DNA from 4 places in the Streptomyces sp. NPDC018610 genome. Region 2 is predicted to be linked to each of the others. Evidence: riboswitches for the same ligand, from Rfam matches in the RefSeq annotation. Region 2 holds a riboswitch; each other region holds the start of a gene.
What was found. Region 2 has a riboswitch for cyclic di-AMP ahead of ACH5A8_RS20045 (transglycosylase SLT domain-containing protein). Riboswitches for the same ligand answer to the same signal wherever they lie in the genome.
Positions count from the first base shown of each region.

Region 1 (3,200 bases), on a different contig from region 2:
CGAGCACCTGCATGACGTGCTCGGCGTGCGCCGGCTCATGGTCGAGGGCGGCGGCACGATCCACACGCAGCTGCTCCAGCTCCAGCTGGTCGACGAGGTGCAGCTCGTGCTCGCCCCGCTCTTCGTGGGCGACCCCGCGGCGCCGCGGCTGTTCGGCCCGGGGCGGTACCAGGGCGGGCGGCTGCGGCTGGTGGAGACCCGGGCGATCGAGGACGTGGTGCTCATGCGGTACGAACCCACCGCCCCCGGCACGGGGGGCCGGGCCGTGCCCGCGGACCGGCACTGGCTGCGGACCGCCTGCGAGCTGGCGCTGCTGTGCCCGCCCTCGGCGACCGCGTTCAGCGTGGGCGCGGTGGTGGTGGCCGCCGACGGCACCGAGCTCGCGCGGGGCCACTCGCGGGAGGGCGGCGACCCGGTCGTGCACGCGGAGGAGGCGGCGCTCGCCAAGATCGACCCGGCGGACCCGCGGCTCGCCCGGGCCACGGTGTACAGCAGCCTGGAGCCGTGCGCCCGACGCGCCTCCCGGCCGCGCCCGTGCGCCCGGCGGATTCTGGACGCGGGAGTGCGGCGGGTGGTCACCGCCTGGCGGGAGCCGGACACGTTCGTCGAGGCGGCGGACGGGGCCGGGATCCTGGCGGGCGGCGGCGCGCGGGTCGTCGTCCTGCCGGAGCTGGAGACGGCGGCCAAGGAGCCGAACCGGCACCTGGAGGCGGGGGCCAGGGAACCGGACCGGCACCTGGAGGCGGGGGCCCAGGAGTCGGACCGGCATCCGGAGGCGGGGCGCGAGTGAACTCGTGTGCAACCTGCCCCGAACATGGGATACACTGGTTTCACCGACGCGGGGTGGAGCAGCTCGGTAGCTCGCTGGGCTCATAACCCAGAGGTCGCAGGTTCAAATCCTGTCCCCGCTACTGAAGACTCAGGGCCGGAATCCGATCAACGGATTCCGGCCCTGAGTGTTTTCCCGCCCCCTGGTCGACGATCGACGGTCGTCGACCGGCGGCCGGCGCCAGTCCCTGATCGATGTCACGTCACGTGAGCGGCCGACCTCCGTCCGCATAACAACTGACACACCATCAGCCCTGGCTTCAGGGCGTCCCGGGCCGTCAGGAGCGGCCGACTGGCCTGATCCTTTGTCAACTCGCCCGAGTTTCCTCCGCGCCGGTCGATATGTCTTGGCCAAAAAGGTTTAATGATCAAGCCATACGGCTTGGAATCAAACGCTCGCGTCTATTAACGTTCGATAACGCAGCGCGGTCGTCCCAGCCGTCACAGAGGCGGCTCCGTGCGCGCACGCGCCGAATCCCGCGAGGGAACCGGGGAACCACCAACTTGGGGTGAATCGCACGTCGTCCGCCGTGTCGCCACGGCCGGTTGACGCGCGTAGGAGACCTTCCCGTTCCGAACCCGTCAGCTAACCCGGTAGGCGACGCGGAAGGAAAGGAGCACGCCCGCGTGGCGTCCAACCGGCCTGCCTCTGAAGCCCCGTTCATGCCGAGCCAGCGCACCGAGTCCTTCGGCTACGGCGAGCGGCGCACCGACGAGGGCCCCTGGGAGGAGTGGAACCCCACCGAGGATTCCGTCCGTCCCGTACGCGGCCGGCATCGCGTCGCCAAGCAGCGCGGCGGCGGACTCGCGCGCAGCTCCACCGTGCTCGGCGTCGGCGTGATCGCCGCGGTCGGCGCGGGCGGCATGGCCAGTGCCAACACCGGCAAGCCGCCGGTCTCCATCTCGCTGCCCGACCTGCCCTCCGTGGAGCACCTGCCCTCCGTCGGCTCGCTCTTCGACGACTCGGCCCAGGAGACCCACCAGGGCTCGGCGACCGCGCTCAGCGACGTCGCCACGGCCGCCCCCGAGGCGGTGCACGACACCGCCGACGCGGGCGAGGCGCTGCGCAACCGCATCATGGCCCAGGCCGAGCAGCAGCAGTCCCAGGTCGAGGCGAAGGCCCGGGCCGCCACCGAGGCCGCCGCCGTGAAGAAGGCGCAGGCGGACGCCGCCGAGGCGAAGAAGGAGGCCGAGGCCAAGGCCGCCGCCGCGAAGAAGAAGGCGGACGAGGAGGCCAAGAAGAAGGCCGAGGAGGCGCGACTGGCCGAGCTGGCCAAGCAGTACACGCTGCCGACCTCCTCCTACACGATCACCTCCACCTTCGGCCAGGCCGGTTCCATGTGGTCCTCCGGCTACCACACGGGCCTCGACTTCGCCGCGCCCACCGGCACCCTGATCAAGGCGATCCACAGCGGCACCATCACGGAGGCCGGCTGGGCCGGCGCCTACGGCTATCGCACGATCCTCACCCTCGACGACGGCACCGAGCTGTGGTTCTGCCACCAGTCGTCGATCAGCGTCTCGGCCGGCCAGAAGGTCAGCACCGGAGAGGTCATAGGCCGGGTCGGCGCCACCGGCAACGTCACCGGGCCCCACCTGCACCTGGAGGTGCACCCGGACGGGCAGCCCACCGGCATCGACCCGATGGCGTGGCTGAACGGCAAGGGCCTCACCCCCTGACCCGCCTCCGCGCCGCGGCCTCGCCGTCCGCTCCTGACCCGTCCGCGCCGCGCCCGGCCGGCCCCCCTGGCCCGTCTCCGCGCCGCGGCCCGGCCGACCCGCCCCTGGCCGGCGCCCGTGCGACGGCCTCGCCCGCCCGTGTTTGCGTGATCTTTGCGCCCTGATCCGGCGGGGCACGGAATGGCCCGCTCGCGCGTGACCGTTGATGTCCTACATGACTTCTCTCCGCAAGCTCGGCCAGTCCGATCTCGAGGTCTTCCCGCTCGCCCTGGGCGGCAACGTCTTCGGCTGGACCGCCGACCAGCAGCAGTCCTTCGCCGTCCTCGACGCGTACGCGGAGGCCGGCGGCAACTTCGTCGACACCGCCGACTCCTACTCCGCGTGGATCGAGGGCAACCACGGCGGCGAGTCCGAGACGATCATCGGCCGGTGGATCGCGGAGCGCGGCAACCGCTCCGACGTCGTGATCGCCACCAAGGTCAGCCAGCACCCCGACTACCAGGGGCTGTCCGCCGCCAACATCAAGGCGGCGGCCGACGCCTCCCTCGAGCGTCTGGGCACCGACCACATCGACCTGTACTACACCCACTTCGACAAGCCGGAGGTGCCCGTCGAGGAGATCATCGGCGCGCTCGACGAGCTGGTGAAGGCGGGCAAGGTGCGGCACATCGCCGCCTCCAACATCTCCGCCG
Region 1 covers NZ_JBISAL010000019.1:16,211-19,410, reverse strand. Annotated here, with positions in the region: gene ACH5A8_RS33660 (dihydrofolate reductase family protein) at 1-790, shown strand, start outside; tRNA gene ACH5A8_RS33655 (tRNA-Met) at 838-911, shown strand; cyclic di-AMP (ydaO/yuaA leader) riboswitch at 1,287-1,444, shown strand; gene ACH5A8_RS33650 (M23 family metallopeptidase) at 1,456-2,508, shown strand; gene ACH5A8_RS33645 (aldo/keto reductase) at 2,723-3,200, shown strand, end outside.
Region 1: linked by a shared signal. The riboswitch ahead of ACH5A8_RS33650 (M23 family metallopeptidase) and the one ahead of ACH5A8_RS20045 (transglycosylase SLT domain-containing protein) in region 2 are both predicted to bind cyclic di-AMP.

Region 2 (3,200 bases):
CGGCGCCGTCCGGTTCCCGTGGTTCCCGCCGTGCGAGGGGTCCGTATTCTCTGATCATGGCCGCTCCCGTTCCCCCCGCATATGCCCTCATCGCCACTGACCTGGACGGGACGCTGCTGCGCGGCGACGACACCGTGTCCGACCGGTCCCGTGCCGCGCTCGCGCGGGCGGCCGCGGCCGGCGCCCGACACCTCGTGGTGACCGGACGGCCGGCGCCGAGGGTGCGGTCACTGCTGGCGGTCCTGGGCGCCACCGGACTCGCCGTGTGCGGCCAGGGCGCGCAGCTCTACGACGCCGGGACGGACCGGCTGCTGTGGTCGGTCACCCTGGACCGGGAGACCGCCGAGACCGCGCTCGGCAAGATCGAGGCCGAGGTGGGCGAGGTGTACGCCGCGGTCGACCAGGACGGCGTGGACGGGCTCACGCTCATCGAGCCGGGGTACCGCATGCCGCACCCCACCCTGCCCGCCGTGCGGGTCGGACGGCGCGAGGAGTTGTGGCGCGCGCCCATCAGCAAGGTGCTGCTGCGCCACCCGCACCTCGGCGACGACGAGCTCGCGGCGGCGGCCCGCGGCGTGGTCGGCTCCCTGGCGACGGTCACGATGTCGGGCCCGGGCACCGTCGAGCTCCAGCCGTGCGGCATCACCAAGGCGACCGGGCTGGCGCTGGCCGCCGAACACCTGGGGCTCGGGCGGGAGAGCGCCCTCGCCTTCGGCGACATGCCGAACGACATCCCGATGTTTCGGTGGGCGGCCCGGGGCGTCGCCATGGCCAATGCCCACCCCGAACTCAAGGCGGTGGCCGACGAGGTCACCACGTCGAACGAGGACGACGGCATCGCCGTCGTCCTCGATCGGTTGTTCGCCTAGGCGGGCCGGGCGCGGCCGGTGCGGTCCGGCCGTGCCCGGCCCGTCCAGGTCCGTGTTGGTGCTTCGTCCCGCCGGGCCCGGCGTCGTCTCCGTCAGGCAGATTCCCGTCAGGTCCGGCGGGCCGTCCCTCAGTACGCGCTGTAGACGTTGTCGATCGAGCCGTACCGCGCCGCCGCGTAGTTGCAGGCGGCCGTGATGTTCGCGACCGGGTCGTAGATGTCGAACGACGTGCCGGCCACGTGGTACGTGTTGAACGTCGGCTGGATGACCTGCAGCAGGCCCTTGGACGGGATGCCCTTGGCGGCGTTGGAGTCCCAGAGGTTGATGGCCATCGGGTTGCCGGACGACTCCCGCATGATGTTGCGGTGGATGCCGTTGTAGGAGCCCGGGATGCCCTTCTCGGCCATGATCGCGAGGGACTCCCGGATCCAGCCGTCGAGGTTGTTCGGGTAGGAGACCGAGCTCACGGCCGTGGTGGTGGCCGGGGCCGCGGAGGCGCTGGTGGCGCCGATGAGCGGGACGGCGAGAACGGCGGCGCCCGTGCCGCTGACGGCGAGGGTGCGGAGGATGCGGGCGGTGCGGGAACGACGCTGACCGTTTGCGGACATGCGGGACTTCCTCTCCGTCGCCTGCGAGGTGAGCTGTCGGGTTCGGGCGGGGAGGTGCCCGGCCGCGCCCCGAAGGGCACGGCTTCACCCCGAGCCGTTCCGGCGTGGCGTACGACGTTGGACGACGTACGGCGCTCCGGCCCGGCGACTTACCTGGGTCCCCCGCTCCTGCCATGGGTGTCGGTTCGTTGGATTCGGGCGGCGGCAGGATTCGGCGTTCCGCCCGACGGCCCGGAACGTATGCGAGAGCACATGTCCAGAACAAGTACCGAAACCACACCTCGCCCTAATTGACCTTGGTCTGGGGTGTTTGGGATGCTTGATCCTTTGCGATCGCCAACACTCAACTGGCTTACGGGACACGGTGAAGCGGTGAGGTCCGGTGCGTGTGGGCCCGACGGTCCGCCGTGACCCAACTCACGGTTTGTTTAGCTGCGGAGCATTTACGGCTAAGCGGAATTGGGATGCCAATACGGTTAAATCGGGCCATGGAGGGAGTTGGTGTGATGGTCGTCACGTCGAGTGACGTCTTGGCCCTGGCGCACGTGTGTACCTGTGAGCGTGTGTGCGAGTGAGGGCGGCCACGGGGAAGAGGAGTGAGTCGATAAATATCTGTTCATACGTGGCGATCGCATGCATATCGGGCGTGACCGATACCGCCTGGCCTGTATCGGTGGGCGCTAGCGGTGATCGAAACCTGACCGGATACGCTGACTTGAGTGATGGCAGCGACCTATCGACAAACCGTGTAATCGCCAGCAGACACCAGCAGACAGGAGACCCCTCGTGACCGTCGTCGGGCCGTTCGGGCTGAGCGTGCGGGACCAGGCTGTCGAAGCCGATGTCCAGGCCGGGTTGGCGGCTGTCGAGGAAGGGTTGCTCGAAGCCACCAAGAGCGAGGTCCCCTTCATCACGGAGGCCGCGCAACACCTCGTCAAGGCGGGCGGGAAGCGGTTCAGGCCCCTGCTCGTGATGCTCGCGGCGCAGTTCGGCGACCCGTACGCGCCGGGGGTCGTGCCGTCGGCCGTGGTCGTGGAGCTGACCCACCTGGCCACGCTCTACCACGACGACGTGATGGACGAGGCCGCGGTGCGCCGCGGCGTGGCCAGCGCGAACACCCGCTGGGGCAACTCGGTCGCGGTCCTGACCGGCGACTTCCTGTTCGCCCGGGCCTCCCAGATCCTCGCCGACCTCGGGCCGGAGGCGGTCCGCGTCCAGGCGCTGGCGTTCGAGCGGCTGGTCACAGGGCAGATCCTGGAGACCGCGGGCCCGCAGGACGGCCGGGACCCGGTCGACCACTACCTGGACGTGCTGGGCGGCAAGACCGGATCGCTCGTCGCCGTCTCCTGCCGGTTCGGCGCGATGATGTCCGGGGCCGACGAGACGGTCGTGGACGTGCTGACGCAGTACGGCGAGCGGCTGGGCGTCGCCTTCCAGCTCGCAGACGACGTGCTGGACATCGCCTCCGACGCGCACGAGTCCGGCAAGACGCCCGGCACCGATCTGCGCGAGGGCGTCGCGACCCTGCCCGTCCTGCGGCTGCGCGAGCGCGCGGCACGGCTCGGGCTGGCCGAGGACATCGCGCTGTGCGAGCTGCTGGAATCCGACCTCGGTGACGACGCCCGGCTCGCCGAGGCGCTGGCGGCGCTGCGGGCGCACCCGGCCCTGGAGCAGGCCCGCCGGGACACCGTCCGCTACGCCGAGGAGGCGCGGGCCGCGCTGG
Region 2 covers NZ_JBISAL010000007.1:312,657-315,856, reverse strand. Annotated here, with positions in the region: gene ACH5A8_RS20050 (HAD family hydrolase) at 57-869, shown strand; gene ACH5A8_RS20045 (transglycosylase SLT domain-containing protein) at 998-1,477, opposite strand; cyclic di-AMP (ydaO/yuaA leader) riboswitch at 1,483-1,673, opposite strand; gene ACH5A8_RS20040 (polyprenyl synthetase family protein) at 2,264-3,200, shown strand, end outside.

Region 3 (3,200 bases), on a different contig from region 2:
GTCGCCACGATCATGGCGCGGGCCTTCTCCGAGGGCACCGACAAGCATTCCGCCGAGGAGTTCGCCGCCGAGCTGGAGCGCGCGGGCGCCACCCTCGACGCGCACGCCGACCATCCCGGCGTCCGGCTGAGCCTGGAGGTCCCGGCCTCCCGCCTGGCCAAGGGGCTCGGTCTGCTCGCCGACGCCCTCAGGGCTCCCGCGTTCGCCGACTCCGAGGTCGAGCGGCTGGTGGGCAACCGGCTCGACGAGATCCCCCACGAGCTGGCCAATCCCTCCCGCCGCGCCGCCAAGGAGCTCTCCAAGGAGCTGTTCCCGGCCACCGCGCGCGCCTCGCGCCCGCGCCAGGGCACCGAGGAGACCGTCCGCTCCATCGACGCGGCGGCCGTGCGCGCCTTCTACGACCGGCATGTGCGGCCCGCCACGGCCACCGCCGTGGTCGTCGGCGATCTCACCGGCATCGACCTCGACGAGCTGCTGGGCGAGACCCTGGGCGCCTGGACCGGCTCGTCGGCCGAGCCGCGGCCCGTGCCGCCCGTCACCGCCGACGACAGCGGCCGCGTGGTCATCGTGGACCGCCCCGGCGCCGTCCAGACCCAGCTGCTCATCGGCCGCATCGGCCCGGACCGGCACGACCGGGTGTGGCCCGCGCAGGTGCTCGGCACCTACTGCCTGGGCGGCACCCTCACCTCCCGCCTGGACCGCGTCCTGCGCGAGGAGAAGGGTTACACCTACGGTGTGCGGGCGTTCGGCCAGGTGCTGCGCTCGGCCCCCGACGGGTCGGGCGCCGCGATGCTCGCGATCAGCGGCTCGGTCGACACGCCGAACACCGGCCCGGCCCTGGAGGACCTCTTCACGGTGCTGCGCAAGCTCGCCGCCGGCGGCCTCACCGACGCCGAGCGGGACGTCGCCGTGCAGAACCTCGTCGGCGTGGCGCCGCTCAAGTACGAGACGGCGGCGGCCGTGGCGAGCACCCTGGCCGACCAGGTCGAGCAGCACCTGCCCGACGACTACCAGGCGACGCTCTATCAGCAGCTCGCGGCGACCGGCACGGTGGAGGCCACCGCGGCCGTCGTCAACGCCTTCCCGGTGGACCGTCTGGTGACCGTGCTCGTCGGCGACGCGGCGCAGATCAAGGAGCCGGTCGAGGCCCTGGGCATCGGTCAGGTCACCGTGGTCGCCGCGGAGTAGCGGCATCCGCCGCACATCCGGGCGGCAGCGGCGCGCACGCGCGTGGGGCCCTGGTGACCGAAGCGTCACCAGGGCCCCGGCATGTCCGAATTGCGGGAGAGGCTGCCCGTCTGCCCTGTGGCCTGCGCTACAAAAACCTGGATCCGTTTGGGAATTGAAAGCAGCCCCGTCTAGCGTCGGTCCGGCTGTTCGTCGGGCAGTGCGCCGCACCCGCGGCACCGGACAGTCATCGCCGAGTCCCCGTACGGCGCGAGCCAGGGGAGCCGGGGACCCAGTCAGTCCCTGGGGTGAATCGGACGCCCGCGCGCACCGCGAGGGGGCCCGTAGGAGACCTTCCTGCTCCGAACCCGTCAGCTAACCCGGTAGGCGAGAGGGAAGGAAAGGACCCACGTCTGCATGGCGTTCACCCGCGCCACCGGGAAGCACCGCCGGCCCAGCCGCGTGCACCGCACCACCGTCCGCGCCGCGGGCGTGGCGGCCCTCACCACCACCGGCGTCATCAGCACTCTCGCCGCCGCCCCGGCGCTCGCCGCCGAGACCCCCTCTCCCGAGGACACCGGTCTCACCCCGGTCATCACCCTCGGTGACGCCGTCGCCGCGAAGATCGACGCCCAGGCCGCCGCCCAGCACCACGCGGCGCAGCAGAAGCAGGCCGAGGAGGCCGCCCGCAAGCGGGCCGCGGAACGGGCGAAGAAAGAACGCGAGGCCAAGGAGCGCGCCGCCCGCGAGGCCGAGCGCAAGCGCCTCAACACCTTCGTGCCGCCGATCTCCGGCTCCTACGTCTCCACCGGCTACAAGACCGGCGGCTCCCTGTGGTCCTCCGGCTCCCACACCGGCATCGACTTCCACGCCATGAGCGGCACCACCGTGCACGCGGTCGGCGTCGGAACCGTCGTGGAGACCGGCTGGGGCGGGGCGTACGGCAACCAGATCGTGATCCGGATGGCCGACGGCACGTACACGCAGTACGGCCACCTGTCGTCCATCGGCGTCTCGGTGGGCCAGCAGGTCGTCGCCGGGCAGCAGATCGCCCTGTCCGGCGCGACGGGCAACGTCACCGGGCCGCACCTCCACTTCGAGGCGCGCACCAGCCCGGACTACGGCTCCGACATCGACCCGGTGGCCTACCTCCGCGGGCACGGCGTGAACGTCTGACGGGCACGTCCCGAGGCCGTCGAACGTCTGACGGGCACGTCCCGAGGCCGTCGAAAGCCCACGGAACACGGAACACCAGAACCCCGCAGAGCCCCGGCCCCGAGCCGGGGCTTTCGGCGTTTCTCGGCGCCTCGGGTATTTTCCTGTCCAAAAATTGTCCATGGATCCCGGACCGCCGTCGGAAATCCCGGCGAATTGTCATAGAGTCACGGAACGGGCGTCCGGGGCGGTGGCCCGGTACGGGAATTTCGGCGGGACCCACGCGGAGGTCGGGAATGCGTGTTCCGGCGCACTCGGTGTGCACGGCGATCCGGGACGACATCGTCGCCGGTGTCCATGAGCGCGGCAGCCGGCTCACCGAGGAAGTCCTCGCCCGCCGCTACGGCGTCTCGCGCGTCCCCGTGCGCGAGGCGCTGCGCACCCTGGAGGCGGAGGGCTTCGTGGTGACGCGGCGGCACGCGGGCGCGTGCGTCGCGGAGTGGACCGGGCAGGAGGCCGCCGACCTGCTGGAGATGCGCGCCCTGCTGGAGCCGCTGTGCGCCGCCCGTGCCGCCGAGCGGCGCACCCAGGCCCACCTCAAGGTGCTGCGCGGCCTGGTCAGGCTGGGGCAGGAGCGGGCCGGGAGCGGCCTGGGCGAGGAACTGCGCGCGCTGGGGGGCTGGTTCCACGAGACGCTCGCCCAGGCCTGCGACAGCCCGGCGCTGACCTCGACGCTGACCCGGCTGCGCCACAAGATCGCCTGGATGTACGTGGTTCAGCCCCCGGCCGACCCCGTCGCGGCCTGGGCCGAGCACGGGGCGATCGTGGACGCCGTGGCGCGCCGCGACGGCGAGCGCGCGCGTGCGCTCACCGCCTCG
Region 3 covers NZ_JBISAL010000002.1:866,480-869,679, reverse strand. Annotated here, with positions in the region: gene ACH5A8_RS09075 (M16 family metallopeptidase) at 1-1,188, shown strand, start outside; cyclic di-AMP (ydaO/yuaA leader) riboswitch at 1,409-1,572, shown strand; gene ACH5A8_RS09070 (M23 family metallopeptidase) at 1,585-2,343, shown strand; gene ACH5A8_RS09065 (GntR family transcriptional regulator) at 2,619-3,200, shown strand, end outside.
Region 3: linked by a shared signal. The riboswitch ahead of ACH5A8_RS09070 (M23 family metallopeptidase) and the one ahead of ACH5A8_RS20045 (transglycosylase SLT domain-containing protein) in region 2 are both predicted to bind cyclic di-AMP.

Region 4 (3,200 bases), on a different contig from region 2:
GACCAGGCCAGCCGGTCCCAGCAGATAGCCGTGGCCGAGAAGATCCTCGCCGACCGGGGCCCGGGCGTCTGGCCCACCTGCGCGCTGCTCGCCGGGCTCACCAAGGACTCCGGCGCCGCGGACGTCGACACGGGCGTGGGCGGCTCGCAGGACTCCTCCACCGCCCCGGAGAGCGGCGGGACGGACGCCGGCAAGTCGACCGGTTCGACGGGTTCGTCCAGTTCGACCGGAACCTCCCGTTCGGCCGACGCCGGTGACCCCGGCCCGTCCGACTCGTCACAGGGTTCGGGCAAGTCGACCGGTTCGTCCGGTTCTTCGGCCGACCAGGACGGCGCGTCCGGCACGCCCTCCGACGCGAAGCACGCGGCGGGCTCGTCGGACGAATCCACCACGAAGCACTCGGATTCCCCCTCTTCGTCCACCAAGAAGGACGACTCGGCCAAGTCCGACACATCCCCCGGCGCCGGCGCTCCGGGCGCGTCGCCCTCGACGGATGCCGGCGGCTACGGCGACTCGGGCTACGCGGACAACTCCCGTCAGGCCGTCGGCTCTTCGGCCCTCGTCGACACCGGGGCGCTGGGCGGCGGCCGGCACCGCGGCGGCAGCGCCGCCGAGGACCCCGCCGGCGTCCCCGCGACCGTCGCGGGCGGCAAGCACGCCTCCCGGGCCGACGGCGTCACGACCGACACGGTCGGCGGCTCCTACGTCGTCCGTTCCGGCGACTCCCTGGCCTCCATCGCCGACTCCCTTGACGTGGACGGCGGATGGCACGCGCTGTACGCCGCCAACAAGAGCGCGATCGGCTCCGACCCGGACCGCATCGTCGCCGGTCAGAGCCTGGATGTCCCTACCGAAAACGCCCAGAAGTAGGGCGAGTTCGCGTCACACTTCGCACTGAATGTCCCTTTCGGTGAAAGTGTGGGATGAGTCTCAGAAGCCCTGATCGTCTTTGAAATTCGCTCGATCGCGTGTCTACGGTCATGACCGCTCGTCACCGCGAGCCCCGGCTGCCGCAACGCCGAATCCTGCCAGCGGCCGTACGGGAACAGTCGTCGCGTCATGCGCCGCAGGCAGGAGCGGGGGACCCAAGGTAAGTCGCCGCGCCGGGCAGCAGACCGGAGCGGCTGGGGGTGAAGCCGTGCCTCATCGAGGGCACGGCCGGGCAACTCAACCGGCCCGAACCCGACAGCTCACCTCGCAGGCGTCGGTGAGGGGATCCATCCATGCTGTTTTCCAGCAAGGGCAAGCACCGTCGTCCCTCCAAGGCCACCCGCGCCATCGCGCTCGCCGGTGTCACCGGCGCCGCCGTGGCCGCCCCGCTGATGGCCGCGGGCAACGCCTCCGCCGCCACCGCCTCCGAGTGGGACGCGGTCGCCCAGTGCGAGTCCGGCGGCAACTGGTCGATCAACACCGGCAACGGCTTCTACGGCGGCCTGCAGTTCACCAACTCCACCTGGGCCGCGTACGGCGGCACCGCCTACGCCTCGCGCGCCGACCTGGCGGGCAAGTCGCAGCAGATCGCCGTCGCCGAGAAGGTCCTCGCGGGCCAGGGCAAGGGCGCCTGGCCGGTCTGCGGCAAGGGCCTGTCCGGCGCCGCGTACACCGGCGGCACGAGCTCCTCCTCGTCGTCGTCCTCGTCCTCCTCCTCGTCGTCCTCGTCGAGCAGCAGCTCCAAGAGCGGCACCGTCAACCGCTCCACCGAGCAGCAGAGCGCCAACCGCTCGGCGACGCGTCCGGCCCCGAAGAAGACCGTCACCACCCCGACCGGCAAGAAGGTCGAGAAGGGCGACGGCGAGTACAAGGTGGTCACCGGCGACACCCTCAGCACCATCGCCGCCGCGCACCACGTCCAGGGTGGCTGGGAGAAGCTGTTCCAGCTGAACAAGGACATCGTCGACGACGCCGACCTCATCTACCCGGGCCAGCAGCTGCACCTGAAGTGACAGCTCACCGGCAGCCCGGCCACAGGCCCCGCTCAGGCGTGAGCGCCACCATGGCACTCACGTAGGGCCTTTCCCCCGTCCCCACGGGCTCCCCGCCCCGGCGCGTTCCCCCCGTACGCGCCGGGGCGGGGCTTTTTCCGCTCCGCCTTCGCTCCCCGTCCCCGAGGGGCCTTTCTTCGCCCGCCGTTCGCGGTCCCGTCACCGGCCCCTTTGTTCCGAGCGGGAACAATGTGTACCGTCACCCTGTCCACGGGACGGTCGGTCGGCCGGTCGGCGCCCCGGGACGGTTAGGCTCTAGTCGCAAGGCTCACACGCCCCGCACTTCAAGCGTCACATCCAAGAAGGAGATGCTCGTGCCGTCCATCGACGTCGTCGTAGCCCGGGAAATCCTGGACTCCCGAGGCAACCCCACGGTCGAGGTCGAGGTCGGCCTCGACGACGGCAGCACGGGTCGTGCCGCCGTTCCGTCCGGCGCCTCCACCGGCGCCTTCGAGGCCATCGAACTGCGCGACGGTGACCCGAACCGCTACCAGGGCAAGGGCGTCGAGAAGGCCGTCCTCGCCGTGATCGAGCAGATCGGCCCGGAGCTGGTCGGCTACGACGCCACCGAGCAGCGCCTCATCGACCAGGCCATGTTCGACCTGGACGCCACCGACAACAAGGGCTCGCTGGGCGCCAACGCCATCCTCGGCGTCTCGCTCGCCGTCGCGCACGCCGCCTCCGAGGCCAGCGACCTGCCGCTCTTCCGCTACCTGGGCGGCCCCAACGCGCACCTGCTCCCGGTGCCGATGATGAACATCCTGAACGGCGGCTCGCACGCCGACTCCAACGTGGACATCCAGGAGTTCATGATCGCCCCGATCGGCGCGGAGTCCTTCTCCGAGGCCCTGCGCTGGGGCGCCGAGGTCTACCACACCCTGAAGAAGGTCCTGAAGACCAAGGGCCTGTCCACCGGCCTCGGCGACGAGGGCGGCTTCGCCCCGAACCTCGGCTCCAACCGCGAGGCCCTCGACCTCATCCTCGAGGCCGTCAAGGAAGCCGGCTACACCCCGGGCGAGCAGATCGCCCTCGCGCTCGACGTCGCCGCCTCCGAGTTCTACAAGGACGGCAAGTACCTCTTCGAGGGCAAGGAGCGCTCCGCCGCCGAGATGACGGAGTACTACGAGGAGCTGGTGGCGGCCTACCCGCTGGTCTCCATCGAGGACCCGCTGTTCGAGGACGACTGGGCCGGCTGGAAGATCATCACCGACAAGCTCG
Region 4 covers NZ_JBISAL010000006.1:388,773-391,972, forward strand. Annotated here, with positions in the region: gene ACH5A8_RS18195 (transglycosylase family protein) at 1-870, shown strand, start outside; cyclic di-AMP (ydaO/yuaA leader) riboswitch at 1,053-1,219, shown strand; gene ACH5A8_RS18200 (transglycosylase family protein) at 1,224-1,943, shown strand; gene eno (phosphopyruvate hydratase) at 2,291-3,200, shown strand, end outside.
Region 4: linked by a shared signal. The riboswitch ahead of ACH5A8_RS18200 (transglycosylase family protein) and the one ahead of ACH5A8_RS20045 (transglycosylase SLT domain-containing protein) in region 2 are both predicted to bind cyclic di-AMP.